4 regions of the Streptomyces sp. NPDC001351 genome follow, and region 1 is predicted to be linked to each of the others. Evidence: riboswitches for the same ligand, from Rfam matches in the RefSeq annotation. Region 1 holds a riboswitch; each other region holds the start of a gene.
The links. A riboswitch is a leader RNA that binds a small molecule or an ion and turns the genes downstream of it on or off. The one in region 1 is predicted to bind cyclic di-AMP.
Positions count from the first base shown of each region.

Region 2: another riboswitch for cyclic di-AMP. It lies ahead of ACFY1U_RS06295 (transglycosylase SLT domain-containing protein); the one in region 1 lies ahead of ACFY1U_RS19875 (NlpC/P60 family protein).
Region 3: another riboswitch for cyclic di-AMP. It lies ahead of ACFY1U_RS07220 (NlpC/P60 family protein); the one in region 1 lies ahead of ACFY1U_RS19875 (NlpC/P60 family protein).
Region 4: another riboswitch for cyclic di-AMP. It lies ahead of ACFY1U_RS43670 (M23 family metallopeptidase); the one in region 1 lies ahead of ACFY1U_RS19875 (NlpC/P60 family protein).

Region 1 is NZ_JBIAWS010000005.1:225,802-230,006, forward strand. Features, by position in the region: gene ACFY1U_RS19870 (LuxR C-terminal-related transcriptional regulator) at 1-454, opposite strand, end outside; gene ACFY1U_RS19875 (NlpC/P60 family protein) at 963-2,411, opposite strand; cyclic di-AMP (ydaO/yuaA leader) riboswitch at 2,420-2,593, opposite strand; gene ACFY1U_RS19880 (DUF5997 family protein) at 2,785-3,189, opposite strand; gene ACFY1U_RS19885 (LysR family substrate-binding domain-containing protein) at 3,249-4,034, shown strand.
Region 2 is NZ_JBIAWS010000002.1:161,001-165,205, reverse strand. Features, by position in the region: gene ACFY1U_RS06300 (polyprenyl synthetase family protein) at 1-926, opposite strand, end outside; cyclic di-AMP (ydaO/yuaA leader) riboswitch at 1,606-1,780, shown strand; gene ACFY1U_RS06295 (transglycosylase SLT domain-containing protein) at 1,785-2,267, shown strand; gene ACFY1U_RS06290 (HAD family hydrolase) at 2,478-3,317, opposite strand; gene ACFY1U_RS06285 (NAD(P)-binding domain-containing protein) at 3,452-4,205, opposite strand, start outside.
Region 3 is NZ_JBIAWS010000002.1:347,690-351,894, reverse strand. Features, by position in the region: gene pcrA (DNA helicase PcrA) at 1-1,410, opposite strand, end outside; cyclic di-AMP (ydaO/yuaA leader) riboswitch at 1,862-2,019, shown strand; gene ACFY1U_RS07220 (NlpC/P60 family protein) at 2,028-3,179, shown strand; gene ACFY1U_RS07215 (hypothetical protein) at 3,768-4,058, shown strand; gene ACFY1U_RS07210 (hypothetical protein) at 4,036-4,205, opposite strand, start outside.
Region 4 is NZ_JBIAWS010000018.1:118,927-123,131, forward strand. Features, by position in the region: gene ACFY1U_RS43660 (M16 family metallopeptidase) at 1-780, shown strand, start outside; gene ACFY1U_RS43665 (M16 family metallopeptidase) at 777-2,165, shown strand; cyclic di-AMP (ydaO/yuaA leader) riboswitch at 2,369-2,533, shown strand; gene ACFY1U_RS43670 (M23 family metallopeptidase) at 2,546-3,310, shown strand; gene ACFY1U_RS43675 (GntR family transcriptional regulator) at 3,497-4,189, shown strand.

The DNA of each region.
Region 1 (4,205 bases):
TGAAGTCCGTACCGGAGCGGTAGATCATGCATCCGGTGATCGGCGTCGTCGTCAGGGGCAGCGGCACGGCCAGCACATGGTCCGCGTCCATGATGTCGCCGATCAGCCGCGCGGTCGGGCTCACCGGCCATGCGGCCCCGGCCGCCCTGCGCGCCGTCAGCGGAGTCCGGTCCGGGCCGCCCGCGTAGTGGTCCGCGAACGGAAAACCCGCCCGCAGCAGGCCCAGGTCCTCCTCCCCGAGCCCGTCGAACTCGACGGCGACCTCGGACGGCATGCCGACCGTGCCTCCGGTCTCGTTCCAGTCGTCCAGCTTGTAGATCAGGGTCTCGCCGCCGCACAGACCGGGCAGGGCGGACGCGAGCAGCGGCCACAGCCGCTCCGGCTCACGCTCGTTGAGGGCGGCGACGGCCACCGACAGCATGCGTTCGTGGGCCCCGCCCGGCACCTGTGCCACGTTCTTCTCCGCTCGTCCGCCGCGTACGCAGTTGTACCCATACCGGCGATGCCGTCCACTGCCCCAGACTGCATGCGAGCACCCTTGAGCGACAACGACGTTCTCGCATGTACTCCAGCACACCGGCGCCACGGAAGCCGCAGCGGGGGAGTCCCGGCGCTCGGGGAGGACGCCGGGAACCCCACGCCGTGCCGGGGCCGCCGGCACGGGGGACCGGCGGCCCCGCAGGGCTCACTCCGGCACGGGCGGGTTCGTACGCATCGCATCCGAGAGCGACTTGACGCGTTCGGGTCGCGGGAACCGGCGCTCCCGGAACCGGAGCCACAGGTGGCCGTTGCGCATGCGATCCCGCGGCGGCGAGGGCGGCGGCCAGGCAGCGACGCCCGTGCATGCGTCACCGGATGTCGCGGGGTTCCTGTGGCGAACAAGAAGGAGGCCGCCGACTTCCGTCGGCGGCCTCGTGGTTCAGCGAGCTGTTGGTGTCACGCCGCTGCCGGCGTTCCTCGTCTCATGCGGGGCGTACGGCGATCCGGACCGCGGCTTCCCCTGCGTAGTGGACCGAGTCCTCGCGGATGACCGCGCCCGGGCCCGGTGCGTGAATCATCAAGCCGTTGCCGGTGTAGAGGCCGACGTGGCTGAAGTTGTCGTTGAAGAAGATCAGGTCTCCGGGGCGGCTCTCGGCCAGGGGAACCACCGTGCCGGCGCCCGCCTGCTCGTACGTGGTGCGCGGCAGGGTGACCCCGGCGGCCCGCCAGGCGGCCTGGGTGAGCCCGGCGTTGTCGTACGACTCCGGCCCGACCGCACCCCACAGACAGGGCCTGCCGATCTGTGCACGGGCGAAGTCGATCGCCCGGTCGGCCTTGGTGACGGTGGGCGTACCGGCGGCGGGCACGCCCGTGTCGAGGACGGACGGCTGCACGGTCCAACCCCCGGCCTGGGGTATCCCGGTGTCCAGTACGGACGGCTGGGTGCGCCACTCCTCCGTCGCGGGTACGCCGGTGTCCAGCACGGACGGCTGCATGCGCCACCCCTCGACCGCGGGTATGCCGGTGTCGAGCACGGACGGCTGCATGCGCCACCCCTCGACCGCGGGTACGCCCGTGTCGAGAACCGACGGCTGCATGAGCTGATCCCCGGCCGCGGGCAGCCCCGGTTCGAGCACCGTCGGCTGCTGCAGCCGCCAGGCCTCATCGGCTGCCGGGCTGGTCTGTTGCACCTGGTCCTGCCAGGGGAGCTGGGCAGGCGCGGCCTCAACGGCCGGGCGCGGTGCGGAGGTCTGCCGGGCGGTGTACCGGTACAGCAGTTCGCTGGCCGCCGCGATCTTGCGCTGGTTCTGCTCCTTGGACCTGCGCAGGGAGGACTGCTTGGACTCGGGGGCCGCCGCGGGCAGCGCGGGGGCGGCCTCCTGGCGGGGCTGCGGGACGGCGGGGAGCGTGGCCGTGGGGCCTGCGGTCAGCTCGGCCACCGGCCTGCGGGGCTCCGCGGAGGGCAGCTCGGCCACGGGCCGGGCGGTCGCCTCCAGCTCAAGGGCGGTGCTGCGGCTGTCCGCCGCGCGCCGGGGCTCGGCCTGGCGGGCCGGCCTACGGTCGGCCGGGAGCACCGCGGGAACCGTCGGACCCAGCGAGGCGCGCGCTCCGTCGAACCACCGCCGGGACACCGAGTCGAGTGCCGGATCCGAGCGGCCACGCTCGCGGGGCGGGGCGGCGGGCGGCCGCGCTCCCAGCAGCTGGGCCCGGGTGAAGTTGTAGTTGCCGGTGTCGGACTCGGCCTGGTCGTAGAGGCTGCTCACCCGCTGCCGGACGGCTTCGCGGCTGGGCCCCTCCTCGCCGGTCGTCGGCGCGGCGTCGGCGGTCTGCGAGAACAGGGCCACCGAGGTGAGGGCGGCGGTCGCGAGAGCGGAGTTGCGCATACCGGGAAGGCCGAAGCCTCCGGTGCGCGATGGTCGATCCGGCGCCATGGGAGCCGTACTCCTTCCGTACTCCGCCTACCGAGTTAGCTGTCGGGTTCGGGCGGTCGGTTCCGGAAGGCATGCCCTACGGCCCCTGCCCTGGCGGGCAGTCGGCCGATTCACCCCGTCGTTCGGTTGGGTCCCCGGTTCCGGCTGCCACAGGGGCGCACCGGATTCGGCGGAGGCCGCGCGTCCCGGCGGGGTTCGCCGGAGGAACTCGTGCGGCCTGAAACCACGCTAGCCAACTTGTGCGGCTCGTGTGAAGGTTGAAGGCCGGAATGTCCGATACGCTTTTGTGACCTTCGTCGTGACGTTCCGTCAGATACGTGCTTTGTGCACGCAGTGGATCCGGACGGCAACCGTCCGTCGCGAACGGGCCGCGTCAGGACCGCGGGCCCTCGCTGCGAGCCTCGCGCTCGGCGTTGCGCTTCTTGATGCGCGCCGCCTCCTTGCGGACCTCGGCCTGGGTGGCGCGCTCCTTCTGCAGCCACTCGGGCTCTTCCTGCTTCAGGGCCTCGATCTGCTCGGTGGTGAGCGGCTCGGTGATCCCGCCGCGGGCGAGACCCGCGATGGAGACGCCCAGCTTCGCCGCGACCACGGGACGGGGGTGCGGGCCGTTCGCCCGCAGCTCGCGCAGCCACTCGGGCGGCTCGGCCTGGAGCCGATCGAGCTCGGCTCGTGAGACGACACCCTCCTGGAACTCGGCGGGGGTGGCCTCGAGGTACACACCCAGCTTCTTCGCCGCGGTAGCGGGCTTCATCGTCTGGGTGCTCTGGTGCGACTTCATGCCGTCCAGGGTATCGAGCATGTTCGAGACCTCCGACCACGGCCGGGTAGCCTGGACTGGTGACAGGCTCGGAAGAATCCCAGGCGTTCCGGCTTGCGTACGTCCCGGGAGTGACCCCCGCCAAGTGGGTGCGGATCTGGAACGAGCGCCTGCCCGACATCCCGCTGAACCTCCTCGCCGTTCCGGCCGCCGAGGCATCCGACGTGTTGCGTGCCGGTGGGGCCGACGCGGGACTCGTACGGCTGCCGGTCGACCGTACGTTCTTCAGCGCCATCCCGCTCTACGCCGAGACGACGGTCGTCGTCGTCCCCAAGGACCACGTGATCACGGCGGCGGACGAGGTGACCGTCGAGGTCCTCGCGGACGAGGTGCTCTTCCACCCCCTCGACGACGTCTTCGACTGGGACCGGCCGCCGGGCGAGCCCGCCTTCGAGCGCCCCGCCACCACCGAGGACGCCGTGGAACTCGTCGCGGCGGGCGTCGGCCTCCTGGTCGTCCCCCAGTCGCTGGCCCGTCTGTACCACCGCAAGGACCTCACGTACCGGCCGCTGGCGGACGGCCCCGAGTCGAGCGTCGCCCTGGCCTGGCCCGAGGAGGCGACCACGGACCTGGTCGAGGACTTCATCGGAATCGTCCGCGGCCGCACGGTCAACAGCTCCCGCGGCCGCAGGGCGGCGGCACCGGAAACGAAGGGCAAGGCGGGCGACACGACCGGCGCCCGACGCAAGCCCACGGCGGCCAAGGCGAACGGAAAGACGACGGGGAAGTCGGCGGGACGCAACCCGAGGGCCGGATCCGACGTCTCCAAGGGCGCCAAGCGAAGGAAGCCCCGCCGCCGGGCATAGCCTCCCTAGGGGCGGCCTCGCCCCGTACCGACCATCGGTGGGGCGATGGACGGGAGGCGGGGGAGTCTTGCTACGCAAGGGGGTGCGGTGCGCGGGCGGCGCCGCGGATCGGCTGCGTGCCCACGGGCTGTGGGGAGATCCGGCCGACCGTGAGTACAGGCGGCCGCGCGG
Region 2 (4,205 bases), on a different contig from region 1:
CGCGCGTCCTCCGCGTACCGCACCGTGTCCCGGCGCGCCTGCTCCAGCGCGGGGTGCGCCCGCAGTCCGGCGAGCGCCTCGGCGTGCCGCGCGTCGTCGCTCAGGTCGGAGTCCAGCAGCTCGCACAGGGCGATGTCCTCGGCAAGCCCCAGACGCGCCGCCCGCTCCCGCAGCCGCAGCACCGGAAGGGTGGGGACTCCCTCGCGGAGGTCGGTCCCGGGCGTCTTCCCGGACTCGCGCGACTCGGAGGCGATGTCCAGCACGTCGTCCGCCAGCTGGAAGGCGACCCCGAGCCGCTCCCCGTACTGCGTCAGCACATCCACGACCGTCTCGTCGGCGCCCGACATCATCGCCCCGAAGCGGCAGGACACGGCCACCAGCGAGCCCGTCTTGCCACCGAGCACGTCCAGGTAGTGGTCGACCGGGTCCCGTCCGTCCTGCGGCCCCGCCGTCTCCAGGATCTGCCCCGTGACCAGGCGCTCGAACGCCTCGGCCTGCACCCGGACCGCCTCGGGCCCGAGGTCGGCGAGGATGTGCGAGGCGCGCGCGAACAGGAAGTCGCCGGTGAGGACCGCCACCGAGTTGCCCCAGCGGGCGTTGGCGCTGTCGACGCCGCGCCGCACGGCGGCCTCGTCCATCACGTCGTCGTGGTACAGCGTCGCCAGATGGGTCAGCTCCACCACCACGGCCGACGGCACGACCCCAGGCGCATACGGATCGCCGAACTGGGCGGCGAGCATCACGAGCAGCGGGCGGAACCGCTTCCCGCCCGCCCGCACCAGGTGCTGGGCGGCCTCCGTGATGAAGGGCACCTCACTCTTGGTGGCTTCGAGCAAACCTTCCTCGACGGCCGCCAATCCGGCCTGGACATCGGCTTCCAGAGCCTGGTCCCGCACGCTCAGCCCGAACGGCCCGACGACGGTCACGAGGGGTCTCCTGTCTGCTGGTGTCTACTGGCGGTTACACGGTTTGTCGATAGGTCGCTGACATCACTCAAGTCAGCGTATCCGGTCACCTTTCGATCACCGATGCCGCCCACCCGTCCAGCCCGGGTGGTATCGGATCACGACCGGTATGTTTTTGATCAACCGATAAGAACGGATATCTATCGACTTGTCTATCGGGGTGTCGGCCGACGCGCCTCCCGACACGTCCGTACGAGTCGGCACGGTCGCCCCCTTCCCCCGTTCCCCCGTTCCCCCCACGAAATCGGCTCACGAGGACCTCCGGAGCCCGGCACGGGGTGCTCGACAGGCGACCGTCATGACAACGAGGTGCACCACACCACAGGTTCCGCTTTCGCCCCCCAATGAGGCGATGAGCGGCTGGTTGCCCACGAGTTGGGGCCATTGTCCTATTTGCCGCCCTTGCGGATGCCGGTGACTTGACTCACACGGCAGTACGGGCCGCCGAGGGCCGCCCTCCCGCCGCTTCCCCTCCTCCGTACGCGAGTTGAGCCTTGGCAACCGCAAAGGATCAAGTGCCCCATAAGCCTCAGACCAAGGTCAATAGCCCTGATCTGTGAGCCCGACACTTGTTCCGGCCATGTGCTCTCGCATACGTTCCCGGCCTGTCGGGTGGACGCCGAATCCTGCCGCCGCCCGGGCACGACCATCGACCAACTCACTCGCACGGCAGGAGCGGGGGAACCAGGTAGGCCGCCGGACCGGGCATCGTCCCGGGCCGGCTAGGGGTGAAGTCGCGTTGCCGTACGGCTGCGCGGCCGGGCATCTCCCCGCCCGAACCCGACAGCTCACCTCGCAGGCGCCGGAGAGGATCCCGCCATGTCTGCAACAGGTCAGCACCGCCGCCCCAGAAACAACCGCCTCGCCCGCAAGCTCGCCGTCACCGGTACGGGCGCCGCCGTTCTCGCCCTGCCGCTCATCGGGGCGACCAGTGCGTCCGCGGCCACCCCGACCGTGGCCAACGTGAAGTCGATGGGCTACGCCGACAACCTCGACGGCTGGATCCGGGGCGCCCTCCAGGTCATGAAGCAGAACGGGATTCCCGGGACGTACAACGGCATTTACCGCAACATCATCCGCGAGTCCTCGGGCGACCCGGCCGCCATCAACAACTGGGACTCGAACGCGCTCGCCGGCACTCCGTCCAAGGGTCTGCTGCAGGTCATCGATCCGACGTTCCTCGCCTACCACGTGCCCGGCACGGCAATGAACCCCTTCGACCCGATCGCGAACATCACGGCCGCCTGCAAGTACGCTGCCGCGCGGTACGGGTCGATCGACAACGTGTTCGGCGCCTACTGAGCTCTCCGCCAGAAGTGCCACTCTGCTAGAAGTGCCACGGAGGACTGTCGGTCCTCTGCGGGCCCGTCGTGGCTGGTCGCTCCCTCGCTCTCGGCTTCTCCCCCGCTCTCGGCTTCGCTCGAGCGGGGGGGACCCCCATGAGCGGGGGGACCCCCATCGCGGCGGAGCCGCATATGGATACAGCCCCGCACCCCTTCCGGGTGCGGCCGCTCAAAGCTCCACGAATTCGGCGAGCTCCCCGGACTCGACGAACAGTCGCTCGAGGACGACGGCGATGCCGTCGTCCTCGTTCGACAGGGTGATCTCGTCGGCCACCGCCTTCAGTTCGGGGTGGGCGTTGGCCATGGCGACGCCGTGGGCGGCCCAGTCGAACATGGGGATGTCGTTGGGCATGTCGCCGAAGGCGATCGTCTGCTGCGGGCCGAGTCCCAGGTGTGCGGCGGCCAGCGCGAGGCCCGTCGCCTTGGTGATGCCGCATGGCTGGAGTTCGACGGTCCCCGGCCCCGACATGGTGACGGTGGCCAGCGAACCCACCACCGAACGCGCCGTCGCCGCCAACTCGTCGTCCGACAGGTCGGGATGGCGCAGCAGCACCTTGCTGATGGGTTCGCACCACAGGTCGTCGCGCCGGTCGACCCGGACCGCCGGCAGCGTCGGATGCGGCATCAGGTAGCCCGGTTCGATGAGCGTGAGTCCCTCCACACCGTCCTGGTCGACAGCCGCGTACACCTGGCCCACCTCGGCCTCGATCTTGCCGAGGGCGGTCTCGGCCAGCTCCCGGTCCAGGGTGACGGACCACAGCAGACGGTCCGCGCCCACGTCGTACACCTGCGCGCCCTGCCCGCACACCGCGAGCCCCCTGCCGCCCAGTTGGTCGAAGAGCGGCCGCACCCTGGGGGCCGGCCGGCCCGTCACGACCAGGTGCCGGGCGCCGGCCCCGGCGACCCGTGCGAGAGCGGCGAGGGACCGGTCGGAGAGCGTGTCGTCGCCTCGGAGCAGCGTGCCGTCCAGGTCGGTGGCGATGAGTGCATATGCGGTGGGTGCGGCCATGATCAGAGAATACGGACAGGACGCCCCACCGACTCATCGCGAACCGGACGACGGCCGATTCCCCCACCGGCCCTCGCTCAACTCCCTTATCCTTGTTGGCTCTTCATCGTCAGGCAGGAGCCCGCGACCCGTGCCTAGCCGTGCGCTGCCGCCAGGTGTTTGGCCAGCCTCGGAGAGGCGAACTCGGTGCCGCACACGAAGCGCATCACCGGGCCGTACGACGCCGCGGCCGGCAGGCCGGTGAAGTACAGGCCGGGGACCGATGAGACGTATCCCGCGCCCAGTTTGGGGGTGCCGCGGCTCACCGCGAGTCGCGTGCGCAGTCCGTGGCCGAGGAAGTCCATGGCCGCGATGTCCACCCGGTATCCGGTGGCCGCGATCACGTGGTCCGCGGACATGTCCTGGATGCGGCCCGCGTGGGTGCGGACCGTCAGCTTCGGGCAGCCGTCGGCCGCGTCCGCCCGCACGATCCGGTCGACCTCGCTGACCTGCACCTTTCCCTCGAAACGGTCGCGCAGCCACCACGCGCCGAGCGGGCCGAGGACGCGGCGCACCAGGTAGTGGCGGGCCTCGGCCGGCAGATAGCGGTAGGGGTGCGGGTAGTAGCTGAGGGCCCACAGGGACCAGGCGCGGCCGAAGGGCGACTCGGGGCGCAGCCTGGGCTGCTTCCACGGTGGTGCGCCGAAGGCGACCCTGCCGCGGCCGCGGGAGACCACCCGCACCTGTGCGCCCGCCTCCGCAGCCAGTGCCGCGGTCTCCAGCGCAGACTGGCCGGCGCCGATCACGATCAGTTCCTTGCCGGCGTAGCGCGTCAGGTCGTGCTGCTGGGAGCTGTGGGAGACCGGGCCCGTGGGGGTGGGTCCGTCCGCCGCGGCGGTGGCCAGTTCG
Region 3 (4,205 bases), on a different contig from region 1:
GTCCCGGACCTCCTTGCGCTCGTAGAAGCGGACACCGCCGACGACCTTGTAGGGCAGGCCGACGCGGATGAAGACCTCTTCGAAGACACGGGACTGGGCGTTGGTGCGGTAGAAGACGGCGACGTCTCCGGCCTTCGTCTCGCCGGCGTCCGTGAGACGGTCTATCTCGTCGGCGACGAACTGGGCCTCGTCGTGCTCCGTGTCGGCGACGTAGCCGGTGATGCGGGCGCCCGCGCCCGCGTTCGTCCACAGGTTCTTGGGGCGGCGGGACTCGTTGCGCTCGATGACCGCGTTGGCCGCGGAGAGGATCGTCTGGGTGGAGCGGTAGTTCTGCTCCAGCAGGATCGTCGTCGCGTCCGGGTAGTCCTCCTCGAACTGGAGGATGTTGCGGATCGTCGCACCGCGGAAGGCGTAGATCGACTGATCGGCGTCGCCCACGACGCAGAGTTCGGCGGGCTGGAGGTCGTACTCGTTCGGCGGTACGTCCTCATCGTGCGTGCCGGTGCCGACGAGTTCCCGCACGAGCGCGTACTGGGCGTGGTTGGTGTCCTGGTACTCGTCGACCAGGACGTGCCGGAAGCGGCGGCGGTAGTGCTCGGCGACGTCCGGGAAGGCGCGCAGCAGGTTGACCGTCGTCATGATCAGGTCGTCGAAGTCGAGGGCGTTCGCCTCGCGCAGCCTTGACTGGTACATGGCGTAGGCCTGGGCGAGGGTCTTCTCGAAGCCGTCGGCGGCCTGGGCGGCGAAGTCCTCCTCGTCGATCAGCTCGTTCTTCAGGTTCGAGATCTTGGCGCTGAAGGACTTCGGCGGGTAGCGCTTGGGGTCGAGGTCCAGGTCGCGGCAGACCAGGGCCATCAGGCGCTTGCTGTCGGCCGCGTCGTAGATCGAGAAGGAGGAGGTGAAACCGAGCTTCTTGGACTCCCTGCGCAGGATGCGCACGCACGCGCTGTGGAAGGTCATCACCCACATCGCGTTCGCGCGCGGGCCGACGAGCTGCTCGACGCGCTCCTTCATCTCACCCGCGGCCTTGTTGGTGAAGGTGATCGCGAGGACCTGGCCCGGATGCACGTTCCGCTCGCCCAGGAGGTAGGCGATGCGGTGGGTGAGCACGCGGGTCTTGCCGGAGCCGGCACCGGCCACGATGAGCAGGGGGGTGCCGGAGTGGACGACGGCCGCGCGCTGGTTCTCGTTCAGCCCGTCCAGGAGCGCGGCCGGGTCGACCGCCGGGCGGGGGGCGCCGTCGCGGTAGTAGGCCTCCCGGTCCGGTGGCACGTCGAACTTCCCGCCGAACAGATCGTCCGGAACCGGCTCCGGTACGTGATCGTCCTCGGGCGGCGGCGGAGGTTCCTCCTCGTGCCCGCGGGGGGCCTGGAGGTTCGCCAGGAAGCTGTCGTCAAAGAGGCTGCTCATCGCTCTCCGAGTCTAGGGTGCCCCACTGACAGCCCGCCGCCGCCCTGAGAACATCGCCGGAATCCGCGGGCTCCCCGGGGTGCCGCGGCCGCAGAATCCCTGATTCCTCCAGAGCCGACCACTGGCGCCCTCTCGCCCTCCAGAACCGCACCGTCACGGTCCGTAATCGACCAGGGACATGGATCATGCCGCCCCGTAGGCGGACGGCGACTTCCAGGCTGGAAGCAATCCGCCGGAAGCGGGTCGAAGACTACGACTCCGATCAAAACATGCCCAGCCTCCACAGAGGGTTCCGGATTGGCGACCGTACCCGGCCCCCTGACCGAAGGTCACGAAAATGTATCGGGCATATCGAACATCAACCTTCACAGGGGCCACACGAGTTGGCTACCGTTCCGGCAGGCCGCACGACCCCCACCGGCGAACGTCGCCGGGCCGCGCGGCCTCCGCCGAGTCCGGAGCGCCGCCGCGCATCCGGAGCCGGGGACCCACACCGACCTTGGGGTGAATCGGTCCTCCTCCCTTTCGGGGCACGGACCGTAGGGCAACCCTTCCGAACCACCCGCCCGAACCCGACAGCTAACCCGGTAGGCGGAACATGGAAGGAGTCGCCTCCCTTGGCGTCGCACCGCAAGTCGCGCCCCGCGGGTACGCGCGTAGCAGGCATACGCACCCCCGCCCTCGCCACGGCCGCCCTCACCTCGGTGGCCCTGCTGTCCCAGTCGGCGAACGCCGCCCCCGCCGCCGACGGCAACCCCAGCCTCGAAGAGGTCGAGAAGAAGGTCGACGACCTCTACCGCCAGGCGGAGTCGGCCACCGAGAAGTACAACGCGGCCAAAGAGAAGACCACGAAGCAGCGCAAGAACGTCGACACCCTCCTCGACGACGTCGCCAAGCGCACGCAGAAGCTCAACGAGGAGCGGGACCAGCTCGGTTCCTTCGCCGCGGCCCAGTACCGGACCGGAGCCGCCGCACCCGACACGGCGACCTTCCTGCTCGCGGACTCCCCGCAGGACTACTTCGACCAGACGCAGTTGATGAGTCGGCTGACCTCTCGTCAGAAGAGCGCGGTCGACGAGTACTTCACCGAGCAGTCCGCGACGATGAAGAAGCGCCAGGAGGCCTCCAGGAGCCTCGAGACGCTCACCGCGACACAGCACGACCTGCAGACCGCCAAGTCCACGGTGCAGAAGAAGCTCTCCGACGCGCGCGAGCTGCTGTCGAAGCTGACCGCCGAGGAGAAGGCGCGGCTCGCGGCGATCCAGAAGCAGAAGGAGGAAGAGGCCGCCCGCAAGGCCGCGGAGCTGGCGAAGCAGCAGGCGGCGGCGGAGAAGGCCAAGGAAGAGGCCGCGGCCCAGGACAGCGGCTCCTCCGGCTCGGGATCCACCTCCACCAGCGACTCCTCGTACGCCACCAAGGCCGAGAAGGCGCTGGCCTTCGCCCGCGCGCAGATCGGCAAGCCGTACGTCTGGGGCGCCACCGGCCCCGAGTCCTACGACTGCTCCGGCCTCACCCAGGCCGCCTGGAAGGCCGCCGGCGTCGACCTCCCCCGTACCACCTACGACCAGGTCAACGCCGGCACCACGGTCTCCCTGACCGACGCGCAGCCCGGCGACCTGATCTTCTTCTACGACGACATCAGCCACGTCGGCATCTACATCGGCAACGGCATGATGATCCACGCCCCCAAGCCCGGCGCATACGTGCGCGAGGAGTCGATCTACTACGGCGGCGAATCGATCATCCACAGTGTGGTGCGGCCTGCCTGAGGCACCGCAGGGCAGGGCACGCGCGCGTGCGGGGCAGTTTGTGACGCACGCGCGCGTGGCCGCGCTCAACCCGCGACGCACTCCTTGGCATGGCCCCATGTCAGGCCCCGCCTCTCTCCGCTCCTGCTGGGCGCAGCGTTCGCCTGCGGCCGGGGCCGCTGTGACGGCGAGCGCGCAGCCGTAGAGGACGAGCCCGAGCCGGAGCAGCGCGAGCGCCGCGTGCGCGAGCCATGCCGTCGCCTCCGCCCCGGCGAGCGTGGCGCCGAGCACCGCGAGCCCCCTGTGTGGCCACGCAAGCACAGGAACACCGCGCCAGGCCGGCAGCAGCGGCCACGGCACGGCCGCCGGCGCGAGCAGGGCCGCGGCGAGGGTCTGCCGTCCGAGGGCGGAGAACCGGGTCCCGAGGACGGCGGTCGCCGCGACGGCGGTCAGCGCTCCCGGCGCCCCCGCCTCCGCCCGCCACCTCTCCGGCTCCCGCACCAGACGGACACCGACGCCTGCCGCAAGCGCCACCCGGGCGACACGGGCCAGGCCCAGGACGACCCTCGACAGCACCTCGTACCCGTCAGGTGCAGCCCGACCGACACAATGACGGTCGCCGGATCGAAGCTCGTCCCGGCGGACAGCGCGCGCCTGTATCTGTGGAACGGCGACGAGTGCGGTGTCCTGCGCGCCGTCACCGTGGCACTGCTCGTGCTCGACCCGGCCTGGTACGCCGTACTGCTCGTCGCCGAGGCGGTCAGGCCGCGGCGCGGCTACGACGTGTGGCGCCGCGCGATCGTTTTCCCGCTGGGGATGACGGCGGCAGCCGTGCTGTCCGTCGCCGCGGGAGCCGTCGTCGCGGCCCGTGCCGGCATCAGGTCCACAGCACCGCGATGAAGATGTTCGCCGTGGTGAGCAGGCCCACCAGCCCGAACAGGCTCTTGTCGATCTTCTCGTCCTCCCGCTTCACATAGACCAGGCCGAGGATCACGATCAGCAGGGCCAGCTTCACGCCGATCTTGACGGTGTTGACGTGATGGTCGT
Region 4 (4,205 bases), on a different contig from region 1:
GTCGGCGACATCGACCCGGAGCAGACGCTCGCCTGGATCGAGAAGTACTTCGGGTCCATCGCCTCGCACGACGGGAAGCCGGAGCCCCGCGACGGCTCGCTGCCCGAGATCATCGGCGAGCAGCTGCGCGAGGTCATCGAGGAGGAGGTCCCGGCGCGCGCCCTGATGGCGGCCTACCGGCTGCCCGAGGACGGCACGCGCGCGGCGGACGCCGCCGACCTGGCGCTCACCGTCCTCGGCGGCGGCGAGTCCTCCCGCCTCTACAACCGGCTGGTACGCCGCGACCGTACGGCCGTCGCGGCCGGGTTCGGTCTGCTGCGGCTGGCCGGAGCGCCCTCCCTGGGCTGGCTGGACGTGAAGACCTCCGGTGACGTCGAGGTGCCGGTGATCGAGGCCGCCATCGACGAGGAGCTCGCCCGGTTCGCCGCGGAGGGCCCCACGGCCGAGGAAATGGAGCGCGCCCAGGCCCAGTTGGAGCGCGAGTGGCTGGACCGGCTCGGCACGGTCGCGGGCCGCGCCGACGAACTGTGCCGGTTCGCCGTCCTGTTCGGCGACCCGCAGCTCGCCCTCACCGCCGTACAGCGCGTCCTGGAGGTGACGGCCGAGGAGGTCCAGGAGGTCGCCAAGGCCCGCCTGCGCCCGGACAACCGCGCGGTGCTCGTCTACGAGCCGCTCTCGCCCGAGTCCGCGGAGCACACCCAGGACGAGGACTTCCCCGAAGACCCCGAGTCCGAAGCCACGGTGCAAGCCACCGACCAGAACGAGGAGGCGGCCAAGTGACCGAGCTCGCCACGATGCAGTTCCACCCGCAGCCCCGGGCGGGCGAGGCCAAGCCGTGGGCGTTCCCGTCCCCCGAGCGTGGCGCGCTCGACAACGGCCTGACCGTCCTGCGCTGCCACCGTCCCGGCCAGCAGGTCGTCGCCGTGGAGGTGCTCCTGGACGCGCCCCTGGAGGCCGAGCCGGCCGGTTTCGAGGGCGTTGCCACGATCATGGCGCGAGCCTTCTCCGAGGGCACCGACAAGCACTCCGCCGAGGAGTTCGCCGCCGAGCTGGAGCGCTGCGGCGCCACCCTCGACTCGCACGCCGACCACCCGGGCGTACGTCTGAGCCTCGAGGTCCCGGCCTCCCGTCTCACCAAGGCGCTCGGTCTGCTCGCCGACGCCCTCAGGGCGCCCGCGTTCGCCGACAGCGAGGTCGAGCGGCTGGTCCGCAACCGCCTGGACGAGATCCCGCACGAGCTGGCCAACCCCTCGCGGCGTGCCGCCAAGGAGCTCTCCAAGGAGCTCTTCCCGGCGACCTCGCGCATGTCGCGCCCGCGCCAGGGCACCGAGGAGACGGTCGAGAAGATCGACGCGGCGGCCGTACGCGCCTTCTACGACCGCCATGTCCGGCCCGCCACGGCCACCGCCGTCGTCGTCGGCGACCTCACCGGCATCGACCTGGACGCGCTGCTCGGCGACACCCTGGGCGCGTGGACCGGCTCCAAGGCCGAACCCCGCCCCGTGCCGCCGGTGACCGCCGACGACACCGGGCGCGTGATCATCGTCGACCGTCCCGGCGCCGTCCAGACGCAGCTGCTCATCGGCCGCGTCGGCGCCGACCGGCACGACCGCGTGTGGCCCGCCCAGGTGCTCGGCACGTACTGCCTCGGCGGCACCCTCACCTCGCGCCTGGACCGCGTCCTGCGCGAGGAGAAGGGCTACACCTACGGTGTGCGCGCGTTCGGTCAGGTCCTCAGGTCCGCCCCGGACGGCTCCGGCGCCGCGATGCTCGCCATCAGCGGCTCCGTCGACACCCCGAACACCGGCCCGGCGCTCGACGACCTCTGGAAGGTGCTGCGCACGCTCGCCGAGGGCGGTCTCACCGACGCCGAGCGCGACGTCGCCGTACAGAACCTGGTCGGTGTGGCGCCGCTGAAGTACGAGACCGCGGCGGCCGTGGCGAGCACCCTGGCCGACCAGGTCGAGCAGCACCTGCCCGACGACTACCAGGCGACGCTGTACCAGCAGCTCGCCGCGACCGGAACCGTGGAGGCCACCGCGGCGGTCGTGAACGCCTTCCCGGTGGACCGTCTGGTGACGGTTCTCGTCGGGGACGCGGCGCAGATCAAGGAGCCTGTCGAGGCCCTCGGGATCGGTGAAGTCGCGGTGGTGTCGGCCGAGTAGCGGCACGCGCGCGTGGCGTGGCCCTGGTGACGGATGCGTCACCAGGGCCCTCTTATGTCCGAATTGGCGGAGAATCGAAGGAGAGTTGCCTGTCTGCCCTGTGGGATGCGCTACAAACGCCTTGATCCGTTTGGGGATTGAAAGTGCTGCCGCTTAGCGTCTTCCGGGCTGTCCGTCAGGCACCGCGCCGCATCCGCGGCACCGGACAGCCATCGCCGAGTCCCCGTACGGCGCGAGCCAGGGGAGCCGGGGACCCACCGCAGTCCCTGGGGTGAATCGGACGCCCGCGCGTGCAGCGAGGGAGTCCGTAGGAGACCTTCCTGCTCCGAACCCGTCAGCTAACCCGGTAGGCGAGAGGGAAGGAAAGGACCAGCCACCACATGGCGTTCACGCGCGCCACCGGGAAGCACCGTCGCCCCGCACGGATGCACCGCACCAGCACCCGCGCCGCCGGGGTCGCGGCCCTCGCCGCCACCGGCGTCATCGGTACCCTGGCAGCCCCCGCGCTCGCCGCCGACACCTCCGTCGAGCAGACCGGGCTCACCCCCGTCATCACCATCGGCGACACGATCGCCGACAAGATCGACGCCCAGGCCGACGCCCAGAAGCAGGCCGCCGAGGAGGCCGCGCTCAAGAAGGCGGCCCAGGAGGCGGCACGCGAGAAGGCCGCCGCCCAGGCCAAGCAGGAGCGCGAGGCCAAGGAGCGCGCCGCCCGCGAGGCCGAGCGCAAGCGCCTCAACACGTTCGTGGCGCCGATATCGAACTCGTACGTCTCCACCGGCTACCGGGCCAGCAGCTCCCTGTGGTCCTCCGGCAGCCACACCGGCATCGACTTCCACGCCGCGAGCGGTACGCCCGTCCACGCGGTCGGCGCCGGCACCGTCGTCCAGACCGGCTGGGGCGGCGCCTACGGCAACCAGATCGTGATCAAGATGCAGGACGGCACGTACACCCAGTACGGCCATCTGTCGTCCATCGGCGTCTCGGTGGGCCAGACGGTCACCCCGGGCCAGCAGATAGGCCTCTCCGGCGCGACCGGCAACACCACCGGACCGCACCTGCACTTCGAGGCCCGTACGACCCCCGAGTACGGCTCGGACATCGACCCCGTCGCCTATCTGCGCTCGCACGGCGTGAACGTCTGACGACGGATCGCAGGATCTGCTGAAGCCCCGGCTCCCGAGCCGGGGCTTTCGGTGTTTCTGCCGCCCCGCTGTCCAAAAAATATCCATGGATTCCGGCCCGCCGTCGGAAATTCCGGCTCCGTGCAATAGAGTCACCGATACACGTCAATCATCGACGTTTCACGGGGATTAAGTCGGAGGTCGGTCATGCGTATTCCGGCGCACTCGGTGTGCACGGCGATCCGGGACGACATCGTCGCCGGTGTCTACGAGCGCGGCAGCCGCCTCACCGAGGAACTCCTCGCGCGCCGCTACGGCGTCTCGCGCGTCCCCGTGCGCGAGGCCCTGCGCACCCTGGAGGCCGAGGGCTTCGTGGTGACCCGGCGGCACGCGGGCGCGTGCGTCGCGGAACCGACCGAGCAGGAGGCCGCCGACCTGCTGGAGATGCGCATGCTGCTGGAACCGCTCGGCGCCTCCCGGGCCGCCCAGCGGCGCACCGACGCCCATCTCAAGGTCCTGCGCGGCCTGGTCAGACTGGGCCAGGAGCGGGCCAGGAGGGGCAACAGCGAGGATCTGCGCTCCCTGGGGGGCTGGTTCCACGAGACGCTCGCCCAGGCCTCCGGAAGCCCCGCGCTGACCTCGATGCTGACCCAGCTGCGCCACAAGATCGCCTGGATGTACGCCGTGGAGGCACCGGCCAACCCCGTGGAGTCCTGGGCGGAGCACGGCGCGATCGTCGACGCCGTGGCCCGCGGCGACAGCGAGCGCGCGCGGGCGGTCACCGCGCTGCACACCGAGCGCTCGAGCGCCGTGCACCGGCTGCGCTTCGGCGGCCCGGAGCGGGTGAACGGTGTGAGGAACTCGCAACATGCCGTAAACATGTCGGGCCTGCGGCATTAACACGGGCGCCGTATAC